Regions from separate parts of the Leclercia sp. AS011 genome, predicted to be linked through region 2. Evidence: predicted binding sites of a transcription regulator. Region 2 holds the regulator's gene; each other region holds the start of a gene.
The links. The regulator Fur, encoded in region 2, represses iron uptake genes when iron is present. The targets are predictions, from matches to a motif close to ATAATAATGAGAACNACTATCAA.
Positions count from the first base shown of each region.

Region 1: a site for Fur is predicted at 1,804-1,826, ahead of fes (enterochelin esterase). Genes of this name have one in related genera too.
Region 3: a site for Fur is predicted at 1,487-1,509, ahead of fhuF (siderophore-iron reductase FhuF). Genes of this name have one in related genera too.

Region 1 covers NZ_JBBCMA010000001.1:2,331,062-2,335,569, reverse strand. Annotated here, with positions in the region: gene WFO70_RS11100 (TonB-dependent siderophore receptor) at 1-1,712, opposite strand, end outside; gene fes (enterochelin esterase) at 1,883-3,085, shown strand; gene WFO70_RS11090 (MbtH family protein) at 3,100-3,312, shown strand; gene entF (enterobactin non-ribosomal peptide synthetase EntF) at 3,309-4,508, shown strand, end outside.
Region 2 covers NZ_JBBCMA010000001.1:2,231,385-2,235,892, forward strand. Annotated here, with positions in the region: gene ybfF (esterase) at 1-455, shown strand, start outside; gene ybfE (LexA regulated protein) at 584-871, shown strand; gene fldA (flavodoxin FldA) at 1,027-1,557, shown strand; gene fur (ferric iron uptake transcriptional regulator) at 1,849-2,295, shown strand; gene chiQ (ChiQ/YbfN family lipoprotein) at 2,453-2,782, opposite strand; gene chiP (chitoporin ChiP) at 2,829-4,235, opposite strand.
Region 3 covers NZ_JBBCMA010000002.1:202,632-207,139, reverse strand. Annotated here, with positions in the region: gene rsmC (16S rRNA (guanine(1207)-N(2))-methyltransferase RsmC) at 1-738, shown strand, start outside; tRNA gene WFO70_RS13435 (tRNA-Leu) at 880-965, shown strand; tRNA gene WFO70_RS13430 (tRNA-Leu) at 995-1,081, shown strand; tRNA gene WFO70_RS13425 (tRNA-Leu) at 1,114-1,199, shown strand; gene WFO70_RS13420 (DUF1435 domain-containing protein) at 1,241-1,471, opposite strand; gene fhuF (siderophore-iron reductase FhuF) at 1,628-2,416, shown strand; gene WFO70_RS13410 (PTS sugar transporter subunit IIC) at 2,496-3,839, opposite strand; gene WFO70_RS13405 (YbaK/EbsC family protein) at 4,172-4,508, shown strand, end outside.

The DNA.
Region 1 (4,508 bases), 100 kb from region 2:
TTGGTCTTGCCGAGGGAGGTCTGACCCACCGGGGCATAGCCCGCTTCAATCTTGTCGCGGTAGTCGTTACGGAACCAGGTCACGCCCGCCAGCCAGCCGTCGCGTTTCCACTCCAGGCCGATCTCTTTGTTGATGCTGGTCTCGGCTTTCAGATCCTCGTTACCCAGCATATAGCAGCCGACGCCATCCGCACTCGCGTAGCAGCCCTGGCCCTTGCTGTAGAGCAGGTAGTTCGGGTTGGTCTGGTACAGGCTCGGGGCTTTATAGGCCCGGGCGATGCCCATCTTCAGGGTAAAGTCATCTCCCAGACCTTGCGACAGGTTCAGGGACGGGCTCCAGTTGTTGCCCACGATGGAGTGGTGATCGAAGCGCAGCGCCGGGGTCAGCATGGTGCTGTCGGTCAGCTCCATGTTGTTTTCGGCGAACAGGGAGAAGATCTCGGCATCAGAGTACGGACTGCGGCTGTCGCTCACGCCCGGAATGGTGCCGCCCTGCAGGGCCTGGCCGTTGGAGGACATATCCTTCATCCGCTGCTGATCCCATTCGGTGCCCAGGGTCAGGTTCTGGTTGACGATAAAGTCGATTGGCAGGCTGATCTCGCTGTGCAGCATCACGTCGGACAGGTCGGTATCGGTGAACTTATTGCTGTTGAACAGCCCTTCCAGACCGCCCGCCAGCCCTTCGCCCAGACGGGAGTTACGGGTATGTTCGTACTGCGCCCAGTTGTTGGTGGTGATGCCGTTATCCCAGCCGCCGGTCCAGGTGACCGCGAAGTTCTGGCGATAGAGACGGTTGGTCTCTTTGCCGTAGTTCTTCTTCACCAGCCCGTTGCTGCTGTTGTCGTTGTTGGTGTTCTGGGTATCGCCCGCGTAGAGGTTGTTCTGACGGCTGTAACCGGCTTCAAACTGCAGGGCCTGCATCGGGGCAAAGTCCCAGCGCAGCACGCCGTTGACGTCTTTATTCTCCACCCCTTCGCGCCCGGCTGGCAGGGTATCGGCGTAGGCGCCGGTGCGCTCAGACTGATGCCCCTGGTTGATGTCCCAGGCATCGGCCTGGGTTTTATCCAGGTTGCCGTACAGGCGGAAGCTGAAATCTCCGCCCAGCGGGCCATTCAGGCTGAAGTTGGTGCGTTTGGTGGAGCCCTCTTCATCGTGTTCAGGGGCATTCAGATAGGTGTTCCAGGAGCCGTGCCACTCGTTACTCACTTTTTTGGTGATGATGTTCACCACGCCGCCCGCCGCGCCGTTGCCGTAACGCGCCGCTGCCGGGCCACGGATCACCTCGATGCGCTCGATCATCTCCGGCGGCACCCAGCCGGTATCGCCGCGGGTGTCACGCTCGCCGCGCCAGCCCAGACGGATAGAGTTACGGCTGGTGACCGGCTTACCGTCGATCAGGATCAGGGTGTTTTCCGGGCCCATGCCGCGGATATCGATCTGGCGATTGTTGCCGCGCTGGCCGCTGGTGGAGTTACCGGTGAGGTTGACGCCCGGCATGGTGCGGATGATCTCTGACACATCGCGTGCTGCCGGGTTTTTGCGGATCTCATCCGCGGTGATGGTGGAGACACCGGGGGCCTGCAGGTTCTGCTCGGCGGCGGTGATCACCATGGTGTCTTCGTGAGTGGCGGTCCCGGCTGCCATCGCAGGCAGAGCCATACCGTAAATCCCGAGGTTGACCAGTAAGGCCAGTGAGTGACGTTTATTATTCATTGTGTGTCCTGCTTTTCGATGCCATATGCCAGCGCATGGCGTGGTTATTTAATGGTCGCGCTTCCCACAGCGCGCCCATACGCTATTGCAAATGAAAATAGTTATCAATAATATTATCGATATTGTTTATCTGTTATCAAAAAAACCGAACAGGTCATGGGGTTATATCGGTGACGACGCTCGAAACGGGAAGTGACGCCTGGTGGCAGTCGAAACAGGGGCCGGAATGGGTGCGGGAAGGGGATCATTATCGGGTCACATTCTGGTGGCGCGATCCGGCCGGAACGGAGCACGCCTCGCCGCTAAAAAGGGTGTGGCTCTACATCACCGGCGTGACCGATCACCATCATAACGCCCGCCCGCAGACGCTGGCGCGCATCGCCGGAACCGACGTCTGGCAGTGGCAGGGCGAGTTCAGCCCAAACTGGCGCGGCAGCTACTGTTTTATCCCCTCTGCTCACGAAGACGACTTCAGCGAGACGGTGTTTGCTACCGATCCGCCGGACCGCATGGCCCTGCGCGAAGGCTGGCGCAAGCTGCTGCCGCACGCCGTTGCCGATCCGCTAAATCCACAGCACTGGCGCGGCGGTCGCGGTCACCCGGTTTCGGCGCTGGAGATGCCCGAGGCACCGCTTCAGCCCGGCTGGGATCGGCTCAATACCCCGTTTCGTCCTCCACAGATTATCTCCTGGAAGAGCGCCCGTCTCGGCAACACCCGCCGGGTGTGGATCTTCACCACTGGCGAAGAAGCCCCTCATGAGCGCCCGCTGGCGGTGCTGCTCGACGGCCAGTTCTGGGCCGAAAGCATGCCGGTCTGGCCCGCGCTGACGGCGCTCACCGACCAAAAGCAACTGCCGCCCGCCGTTTACCTGCTGATTGACGTCATCGATACCGCCCACCGCAGCCGCGAGCTGCCCTGCAACCCCGACTTCTGGCAGGCCTTGCAGGAGGAGCTCCTCCCGCAGGTGCATAACCTGGCCCCGTTCAGCGATCGTGCCGACCGCACGGTGGTCGCCGGGCAGAGCTTTGGCGGGCTGTCCGCCCTCTATGCCGGGCTGCACTGGCCCGAGCGTTTTGGCTGCGTGCTCAGCCAGTCGGGCTCCTTCTGGTGGCCGCATCGCGGGGGCAAGCAGGAGGGCATGATCCTTGAACAGCTTAAAAACCAGCAGCTGTCGGCGAAGGGACTGCGCATCGTCCTTGAGGCGGGGCGACGGGAACCGCTGATCTACCGCGCCTGCCAGGCGCTGTATGCCGAGCTACAGCACCAGCAGCAGCCGGTCGTCTGGCGTCCGGTGGATGGCGGACATGATGCACTTTGCTGGCGGGGAGGGCTGACGCAGGGGCTGATGACTCTCTGGCAGCCGATTATTTAATCACGGAGTCTGGTATGGAATTCAGTAACCCCTTCGACGATCCGCAGGGTCTGTTCGCCATTGTGCAAAACGCGCAGCAGCAGTACAGCCTGTGGCCCCAGCAGTGTGCCTTGCCCGAGGGCTGGCGCGTGGTGTGCGAGCCGCAAACGCAGGACGCCTGTCAGGCGTGGCTTGCCGCCCGCTGGCAAACCCTGACCCCGGCCCATTTTGCACAGGTGAACCCATGAGCGCACAACTCCCACTCGTGGCCGCCCAGCCGGGGATCTGGATGGCGGAACAGCTTTCTGACCTGCCCAACGCCTGGAGCGTGGCTCACTACGTCGAGCTGACCGGCCCGGTTGACGCCCCGCTGCTGGCGAAAGCGGTGGTGGCGGGCATGATGCAGGCCGATACGCTGCGCACGCGCTTTACCGAAGACAACGGCGAGATTTTACAGTGGGTGGACGACACCCTGACCCTGCCGGAGCCGCAGATTATTGACCTGCGCGCCCACGCCGATCCGCATGCCGCAGCCCAGGCGCGGATGCAGGCCGATCTTAACCAGAACCTGCGCGTCGACAGCGGTCAGCCGCTGGCCTTCCACCTCCTGCTTCAGGTGGCGGACAACCGCTGGTACTGGTATCAGCGCTATCACCACTTGGTGGTGGATGGCTTCAGCTTCCCGGCCATTACCCGCCAGATCGCCGCCATCTATCGCGCCTGGTCCAGCGGCGATGACGCGCCGGATTCGCCGTTTACCCCCTTTGCTGAGGTGGTGGAGGAGTACCAGGGCTACCGTGACAGCGAGGCCTGGACCCGTGACGGAGCCTTCTGGGCTGAACAGCGCAGGCAGCTTCCGCCGCCGGTATCGCTCTCCAACGCGCCGCTGCCGGGCCGGGCCGCGACGACCGACATTCTGCGCCTGAAGCTGACCGCCGATCGTCAGGTCTTCAGCCGTCTGGCAACGGCCAGCCAGAGCCAGCGCACCGACCTCGCTCTGGCGCTGGTGGCCCTGTGGCTCGCCCGCCTGACCGGCCGCATGGACTATGCCGCCGGGTTTATCTTTATGCGCCGGATGGGCTCTGCGGCGCTGACCGCCACCGGCCCGGTGCTGAACGTGCTGCCGCTGGCGGTGAACATTAAGGCGCAGGAGACGCTGCCGGAGCTGGCCCAGCGCCTGGCCGGACAGCTGAAGAAAATGCGCCGCCATCAGCGGTATGACGCGGAGCAGATCGTCCGCGACAGCGGGCGCGCCGCCTGTGACGAAGCGCTCTTTGGCCCGGTATTTAACGTTAAGGTCTTCGACTATCAGCTGGATATTGATGGCGTTGAGGCTGTGACGCATACCCTCGCCACCGGCCCGGTCAACGATCTCGAGATGGCGCTGTTCCCGGACGAGCAGGGCGGCCTGAGCATTGAGATCCTCGCCAACAAGCAGCGTTAC
Region 2 (4,508 bases):
CCGGGCTGGTGGTGATCGACGTCGCGCCGGTCGATTACGACGTGCGTCGCCACGATGAGATCTTCGCCGCCATTAACGCCGTCACGGACGCAGGCGTCAGCACTCGCCAGCAGGCCGCGACGGTGATGCGTGAACATCTGGACGAAGAAGGTGTCGTGCAGTTCCTGCTGAAATCCTTTGTCGATGGCCAGTGGCGCTTCAACGTGCCGGTGCTCTGGGATCAGTACAACCAGATCGTCGGCTGGCAGCCGGTAGCGGCGTGGCCGCACCCCACCCTGTTTATTACCGGCGGTAATTCGCCGTATGTGACCGAGGCGTACCGTGAGGCGCTGCTGGGGCAATTCCCTCAGGCGCGGGCGCACGTGATTGCCGGGGCCGGACACTGGGTCCATGCTGAAAAACCGGACGCGGTGCTGCGCGCTATCCGCCGTTACCTCGCTGACATCGAAAATTGATTAAAAAGAGAGCGACTGGTCGCCTGCGGGCCTCCAGTCGTTGGCGTGCCGTTTTCGGTGATGTATGATGGCGCGCTTATCGCCCGGGCATTAGCAGGGTGTCTTGTTTCCCCCGAAGTCTCAGAATCATGGCCAAAGAACACACGGACCGCACGACAATAGATCTGTTCGCGAATGAGCGTCGCCCGGGACGACCGAAAACCAATCCGCTATCGCGTGATGAACAGCTGCGCATCAATAAGCGCAATCAGCTTAAACGCGATAAAAGTCGTGGGCTTAAACGCGTCGAGCTGAAACTGAACGCTGACGCCGTCGATGCGCTGAACGAGCTGGCGAATGCCCGTGAGATCAGCCGCAGTGAGCTTATCGAAGAGATGCTGATCGCGCAGCTCGGGAAATGGCACGGCAAAGCTTAAGTCAGAAAACTCCCCTTCTTGTTGCTTTCATGTAGCACAGAGTGCAGTCCTGCGTGATAGCAGTTTCCGCAGGCTTCTCTGTTCTGCTATGATTGCCCTTATCCGTGGCTAAATTGCGCCACCATACCATTAAGTATCAAGAGGTTATTTTACTCATGGCAATCATCGGCATTTTTTTCGGCAGCGACACGGGTAACACCGAGAACATCGCAAAAAACATTCAAAAACAGTTAGGTAAAGACGTTGCCGATGTGCATGACATTGCGAAAAGCAGCAAAGAAGATATCGAAGGTTACGATATTCTGCTGCTGGGCATCCCGACCTGGTATTACGGTGAAGCGCAGTGTGACTGGGACGACTTCTTCCCGTCTCTGGAAGAGATCGACTTCAACGGCAAACTGGTGGCCCTGTTCGGCTGTGGCGATCAGGAAGACTACGCAGAGTACTTCTGCGATGCCCTCGGCACCATTCGCGACATCATTGAGCCACGCGGCGCGGTGATCGTGGGTCACTGGCCAACCGCCGGTTACCACTTCGAAGCCTCCAAAGGTCTGGCCGATGATAACCACTTCGTGGGCCTCGCCATCGACGAAGATCGCCAGCCGGAACTGACCGCCGAGCGTGTCGACAAATGGGTGAAACAGGTTCGCGAAGAGCTGCACCTCGACGACATCCTCAATGCCTGATGATGTCGCGGCGCAACGCTAAAGTTGCGCCGCATTGATAGGTAATACCAATCAAAATAATTGCTACAAATTTTTAACTTTTGCTGCCATACCTGTACAATGATCCAGGAGTAAACGGGGAACCTTGTAACAACTTTGTTGGCGGTACCACGTTTTTATAAGCATACTTTACTTGAGACTTGCAGTTTTCATTACGCCATGGCACTTCTATAATGAGACGCATTATCCCAGGTGCATTTTCTGTCACTTCTTCCTTAGAAGTGAATCGTTTAGCAACAGGACAGATTCCGCATGACTGACAACAACACCGCATTAAAGAAGGCCGGACTGAAAGTCACGCTTCCACGGTTAAAAATCCTGGAAGTGCTTCAGGGTCCGGATAACCATCATGTCAGTGCGGAAGACTTATACAAGCGTCTGATCGACATGGGCGAAGAGATTGGTCTGGCTACCGTTTACCGTGTACTGAACCAGTTCGACGATGCAGGCATCGTTACGCGTCATAATTTCGAAGGCGGTAAATCCGTATTTGAACTGACGCAGCAGCATCATCACGATCACCTGATTTGCCTCGACTGCGGCAAAGTGATCGAATTCAGCGATGATTCCATCGAATTACGTCAGCGCGAAATTGCCGCACGTCATGGCATTCGTCTGACCAACCACAGTCTGTACCTGTATGGCCACTGTGCCGAAGGCGACTGCCGCGAAGATGACCACGCGCACGACACGAAATAATCTCCGCTAAGACTCTGAGCCAACCTGACGGTTGGCTTTTTTTTTGCCTGTCATTATGTCAAAAAGCCCGGTGGCGCTGCGCTTACACGGGCCTACCAGGGTGAAATCTCCCGTAGGCCCGGTAAGCAAAGCGCCACCGGGCGTTAAAGACAGCGGATTACTTGCTGTTATTACTGCGAATCTCCTGCCAGATTTTATCGCAGTTTTTGGTCACGTCCTGATTGTTACCCGTTTTACGCGCCTGGATACAGGCCTGGTAATCCGCCACCCGGACGGTTTCCTGGGTCGCAAACTGTTGGTGCGCCTTCTCCTGACGCAGCACGTCCAGCACGCTCTGGCAGGCTTCGAGTTTCTCAGGCGATCCTTCAGCGGTATTGATGCAGGCGCTGTAGGCCTCTTTCAGACGGGTGTCTTCTTTCTGGGTTTGCGGTTGTGCGCAGGCGGCCAGTCCTGATGCCAGCACCGCGACCAGTACGATTCTTTTCAGCATAACGGTTCCAGTCAGGCGGGGATCGCCCCCGCCCGGGTTGTCATCAGAAGATGGTGAACGGGGCGATAACCATAAACTTCACGTCACGCTCGTCCTGGAAGATGTTGCCGTAGCCGCCGCCGTAGCTTGGGATATCGGAGTGGTTGTCATACTGCGTGAAGTGCAGTTTGAACATAGTCCCTTTCGCGCGACCGTCCTGCAGGGTGTAGCTCGCATCCAGGCTGTAGGCAGACTCTTTGATCTTGTTCGAGGCGATATCTTCACGCTGACCGGCGCTGTTGATTAACCAGTCTGCCGGTTTCGCGTCCCAGGCGTAGACATAGGATGCGCCGACGCTCCAGCCCGCCAGGTTCCAGTTGCTCAGGTCATACATCGCCCCGAAGAAGACCGCTTTTTCGCCGTTGGCGTTAAAGTCGGAGCGGTTATCCCACCACACGTCCAGACGCCCGTTGGAAGAGGCATAGGTTGGCGTCATACGCTGCAGGAAGTAACCCTGCTGACCTTCCGCCTTCACGTAGGTCCCTTCCAGACGCAAATCGACCTGACCGACTTTGTAGCCCAGCGTCAGCGCCTGCAGCCATGCCGTACCGTCGTAGATATCGTTCACGGTGCCGCTGTCGGCTTTATCACGCGTACCGTAGAACTGATAGGTCGTTGAGAGCGGGCCACCCACGATATCAAGCTTGTAGCTGGCTTTGGCAAAGTACTGATCGATGAAACCTTCAGCCTGACCAAAGGCGGCTTCGAGAATCAGGTTATTTTTGAAATCGTACTTCGCGCCGAAGGAGTGGAGATAGTCGACGCGGGTTTTTCTGTCATTCTGATAGAACTTGTCCATCTCAAGGTGCCACGGCGCTTTATATTCGTTAGTCCACATGTAAGAGAAACTCAACGCGCCGCTATCACCGTAGTCAAAGTTGGCCCCGGCTTCGGCACCCTGATAGGTACCTGGCATAAAGCTCCAGTGCGGCGCTAACAGGGTTTGCCCGGTTGGTTGCAGCCAGCCGCCGCGCGCCCATACCGGACCGTATTTAAATTTTGCCGCCGCTTTGTACAGGCTGATCCCGCTCTTATCGCCGGACCAGTCCTCTTTATAGGCTTTGTTGCTGGAGGAGAAAGCTATTTCGTTCGGATGGCCGCTGTCGCCATTTTCCGCCATTTCGATGGCTGTGAACGCAGCCAGATCGAGACCGAACATATCGGCAGCATAGCCGGACTGGAAATCAAGGTTGGCGTTCCAGGTGGAGTGTGCGAGGTTAGTTTTGTATTTGTCTGACTCGACATCTTTGCGGTCACGTTCACGCTGCCAGTAATAGACACCGCCCGTGAGGGTAGAATCATCAATGAAACCTTCGGCCTGGGCTTTTGGAGAAACCATCCAGCCTGACATTGCTGTAACACCGGCGATAGCCAGCGCAAGCGCACTACGTTTGCCACTAAACGTACGCATAATTAATCCTCTTTGACGTATTCAAAGCGCCTTAAACGGCGAAAAACAAAAAAGTAAAAAGTGGAGGTAACCGGAAATACCCGCTTACATCTCCTGTTCTTAGACTATTTTTCGCGACGCGAATTATCAATGCTTTTCAGCGATCAAAAGTCAGGATTATGACAAAGCGCACATATTTGGTTGCGATTTGTAACAAAGGAGATGGGGAAGAATTTTTATTTAAAATAATGTGCAGAATGAGCGATTTATTTTTAATAAATACAGGTTATCTAC
Region 3 (4,508 bases), on a different contig from region 2:
CTGCTCTCCCTGCTGCCGGTGGGTTGCGATATCTTCGTGATCGGTGAAAACCGCAGCGGCGTGCGCAGCGCCGAGCAGATGCTGGCGGATTACGCCACCCTGAACAAAGTCGACAGCGCCCGCCGCTGCGGCCTGTATCATGGCCGCCTGGACAAAAAACCGACCTTCGACGCGGAAAAATACTGGGGCGAGTACCAGCTGGATGGCCTGACCATCAAAACGCTGCCGGGCGTCTTCAGCCGTGACGGCCTGGATGTCGGCAGTCAGCTGCTGCTCTCCACCTTCACGCCGCATACCAAAGGCAAAGTGCTGGATGTCGGCTGCGGCGCGGGCGTGCTCTCTGCCGTACTCGCCAGCCACTCACCGAAAGTGCGTTTGACCCTCACCGACGTTGGCGCTTCTGCCATTGAAGCCAGCCGCGCGACCCTTGCCGCTAACGGCATTGAGGGGGAAGTGTTTGCCTCCAACGTGCTCTCCGACGTGACCGGCCGTTTCGATATGATTATCTCCAACCCACCGTTCCATGACGGGATGGAGACCAGCCTCGAAGCCGCGCAAACGCTGATCCGCACCGCGGTACGCCATCTGAACAGCGGCGGCGAGCTGCGCATCGTGGCCAACGCCTTCCTGCCGTATCCGAAAGTGCTGGATGAAGTCTTCGGCTTCCACGAAGTGCTGGCCCAGACCGGTCGCTTCAAGATCTACCGCGCGATCATGACCCGTCAGGCGAAGAAATAACGTCCCCTTCCGGCCCGATCTCCCCGATCGGGCCATTTTTGCAACAATCAAAACATCCGGCACAATTATCTGTTGACGAATAGCTGAAAACATCTAGAATGCGCCTCCGTGGTTACGATACTTTTTTTGTATCGTTGGTATGCGAAGGTGGCGGAATTGGTAGACGCGCTAGCTTCAGGTGTTAGTGTCCTTTGGATGTGGGGGTTCGAGTCCCCCCCCTCGCACCAACAACCATGATTGATATTGCTCGCACTGGGCGAAGGTGGCGGAATTGGTAGACGCGCTAGCTTCAGGTGTTAGTGTCCTTACGGATGTGGGGGTTCGAGTCCCCCCCCTCGCACCAACGAGGCGATATCAATAAAATAAGATAACTGTGCGAAGGTGGCGGAATTGGTAGACGCGCTAGCTTCAGGTGTTAGTGTCCTTAGGATGTGGGGGTTCGAGTCCCCCCCCTCGCACCAATTATCTTATCTCTCCCTGACCTTCTCTCTTGTCACCCCTTTCAGTTCAGATTCATCGCCAGAACCCACATTCCCGCAATGAGCGCGACACATGATGGCAGCAGCACAAAGTGCCGCAGTTGTTTATGCCAGATCATGGCCGATGACATCAGTAATCCCGACATGATAATCAATTTCCAGACCGCCAGCGACAGATCGGTAAAAGCCAGCCCGGCAATGATCGCCCCCGGCAGTATTACGCCCCATCCACTCCCTAACGCTCTGCTCAACATACTCTGTCTCTCAACTCGATAATGATAACCAATATCATATGACATAATTTCTCATTTGTCAGCGCAGGGCTTAAATGTGTAAAAAATCTTGCGCACGGTTTTATCTATAGTTAGGATTGGCAATCATTATCATTTAGATTTTTATCCAGCTCACTTATGGCCATACGCTCCGCACACGTCATTGAGAATGTTATCTGGCAAACCCGCCTTCCGGCCGGGCCTTCCGGGCTTGCGGATGCGGTGCGTGACGCCATTGCTGAGACGCGTGCGCATATGCTGGATGTCATCAAACTGGATGAAACGCCTCCGCATCACGCCCTGACCCTGGCGCAGTGGCAACGCCCTGCCGAACTGCAGTCGTTGCTGGCGACCTACTCCGATCATATCTACCGCAACCAACCCACTCTGGCGCGCGAGAACAAGCCGCTGCTGTCGCTGTGGGCGCAATGGTATATCGGGCTGATGGTGCCGCCGATGATGCTGGCCCTGCTCACCCAGGACGTGGCGCTGGATCTCTCCCCTGAGCACTTCCACGTTGAGTTTCACGAAACCGGGCGCGCCGCCTGCTTCTGGATCGACGTGCAGGAAGACAGCCAGACGACCTCGCTTTCTGCGCAGCAAAGAATTGAAGTGCTGATTACCCGGGCGCTGATCCCGGTCGTTGAGGCGCTGGAAGAGACGGGTGAGATTAACGGCAAACTTATCTGGAGCAATACCGGGTATTTGATTCACTGGTATCTGAACGAAATGAAAACCCTGCTGGGCGACGAGAAGGTCGACGCGCTGCGCCAGTCCCTCTTCTTTGCCCGCCAGCTGTCGGATGGGCGTGATAATCCGCTTTTCCGCACGGTGGTTCCGCGGGACGGGCTGCTGGTGCGCCGCACCTGCTGCCAGCGCTATCGCCTGCCGGACGTGCAGCAGTGCGGCGACTGTACGCTTAAATAAACGGGTGCGGTCTGGTGCCCTCACCCTGGCCCTCTTCAAACACTCAAAACGGCAACCTTTGGTTGCCGTTTTGCTTTTATTACGCCACCTGCTGGCTTTCCTCGTCGGCACGCTGGGCCTCTTCGGCCTCCTGGGCCAGAAGTTGCTTCTCGTACACTTTAAAGAACGGGTAGTAGATGATGGCGGAGACAAGAGCTAACAGCACCACCAGTACCGCCGCGCGGAAATCCCAGCCCAGCGCCCAGGCGGCCCCCACCGGCGCAGGCGCGGTCCATGGCACCACGGAGATCACGCGACCAATCAGATCCAGCTTCATCGCGGCCCACGCCAGTACGGCGTTTACCATCGGTGCCAGCAGGAACGGAATAAAGAACACCGGGTTCATCACGATCGGCGTACCAAAGATCACCGGCTCATTGATGTTGAAAATACTCGGCACCACGCTCAGTCGGCCAATCGAACGCAGGTGCGCCGAGCGGCTGCGCAGGTAGCAGAACACCAGCCCCATGGTCGCCCCGGAGCCGCCAATCACAATAAAGAAGGTCCAGAACGCTTCCATAAAGATGTGCGGCAGCGGTGCGCTCTGCGCCAGTGCGGTCTGGTTCATGCCGAGGTTGGTCAGCCAGAACATCTGCAGCATCCCGGAGACAATCGCTGCCCCGTGGATCCCTGCAAACCACAGCAGATGCCCAATCAGCACCGCCAGCAGGATCGCCGGCAGGGAGTCCGCCGCGGAAACCAGCGGCTTAAAGATAGCCATGATCGCCTGCGGGATCAGCATGCCAAACTCAGACTGGATGAACAGGCTCAACGGATAGAGGGTCAACACCACCACCAGCACCGGGATCAGCAGATCGAAGGAGTTTTTGATCATCGGCGGCACCTGATCGGGCAGGCGGATACCGATATTGTGCGCCTTCAGGAAACGCATCATCTCCACACAGTAGATCGCCACCAGAATGGCGGTGAATATCCCCGTCCCTCCGAGGCTATCCACCGGCAGCGCGCCTTTGGTTTTTGGAGCCGCAATCAGCAGGAAGGCCATCAGCGACAGCATGGCGCACATGAAGGGATCAAGCTGGTGCGATTTAACGTAGTGCTTGCCGAGGTTGTAGGCGATGGCGGCACAAATATAGAGGGACATCACCCCCATGGTCATATCGAACGGGGTGAGGATCTGGCCTTCAAACTGTTTTGCCATATCCAGCCAGGCGCGGGCAAAGCCCCAGGTGGTGTCCGGCGAAAACGGCGGGTAAGCAAACACCAGTAAGAACGAGCCGACAATCATAAACGGCATGGCGGAGATAAAGCCGTCGCGGATGGCCATCACGTGACGCTGGGAAGAGATGCGTCCGGCAATGGGACTGACATAGTTTTCAACAAAGCGGAATATCAGGTTAAACGCAGCATGGTTGGCAGACATAACGGCTCTCCTGTCAGACGATCGTTTCGGGCGCAGTCACGCCGCACGGTGTTCCATATACCACTTTCACCACCTTGCTGGTTCGCTTACCAGCGGTACTGCTCAAACGGATAGGTTTCATAATCGACTCTTATTATTTATGGGATACAGGGGAAATGACGTAATCAGTATTAATCTCTGCTCCACGGTCTGCAACCGGTTACTGTAACCGGTTTCCGTGATTGTGAAGAGGATCCAGAAATCGCTGATGTTGGCGTTTTGTTACTTAGGGAATATTTACAGAGCATAATTTCTTATGACAGATTACGCAGAGTATTTTTGGGGAGGAAACAATGAGTTTGCAGTCTGTGCGCCAGTTTTTTGCTGAGCATGCTCCTGACGTTGAAGTCATCGAGCTGGGTCAAAGTACCGCTACCGTTGCGCTGGCTGCCGAGGCGCATAATGTCGCGCCGGGTCAAATAGCGAAAACGCTGTCGCTGAAAATTAAAGATGAGGTGATTCTGGTTGTCGCCAAAGGCGACGCCCGCCTGGATAACAAAAAGCTGAAGCAGACCTTTGGCTCGAAAGCCCGAATGCTGAGCAGCGATGAGGTGGTGACCGTTACCGGGCATCCCGTCGGCGGCGTATGCCCTTTCGGACTGGAAAACCCGCTGGCGGTCTACTGCGATG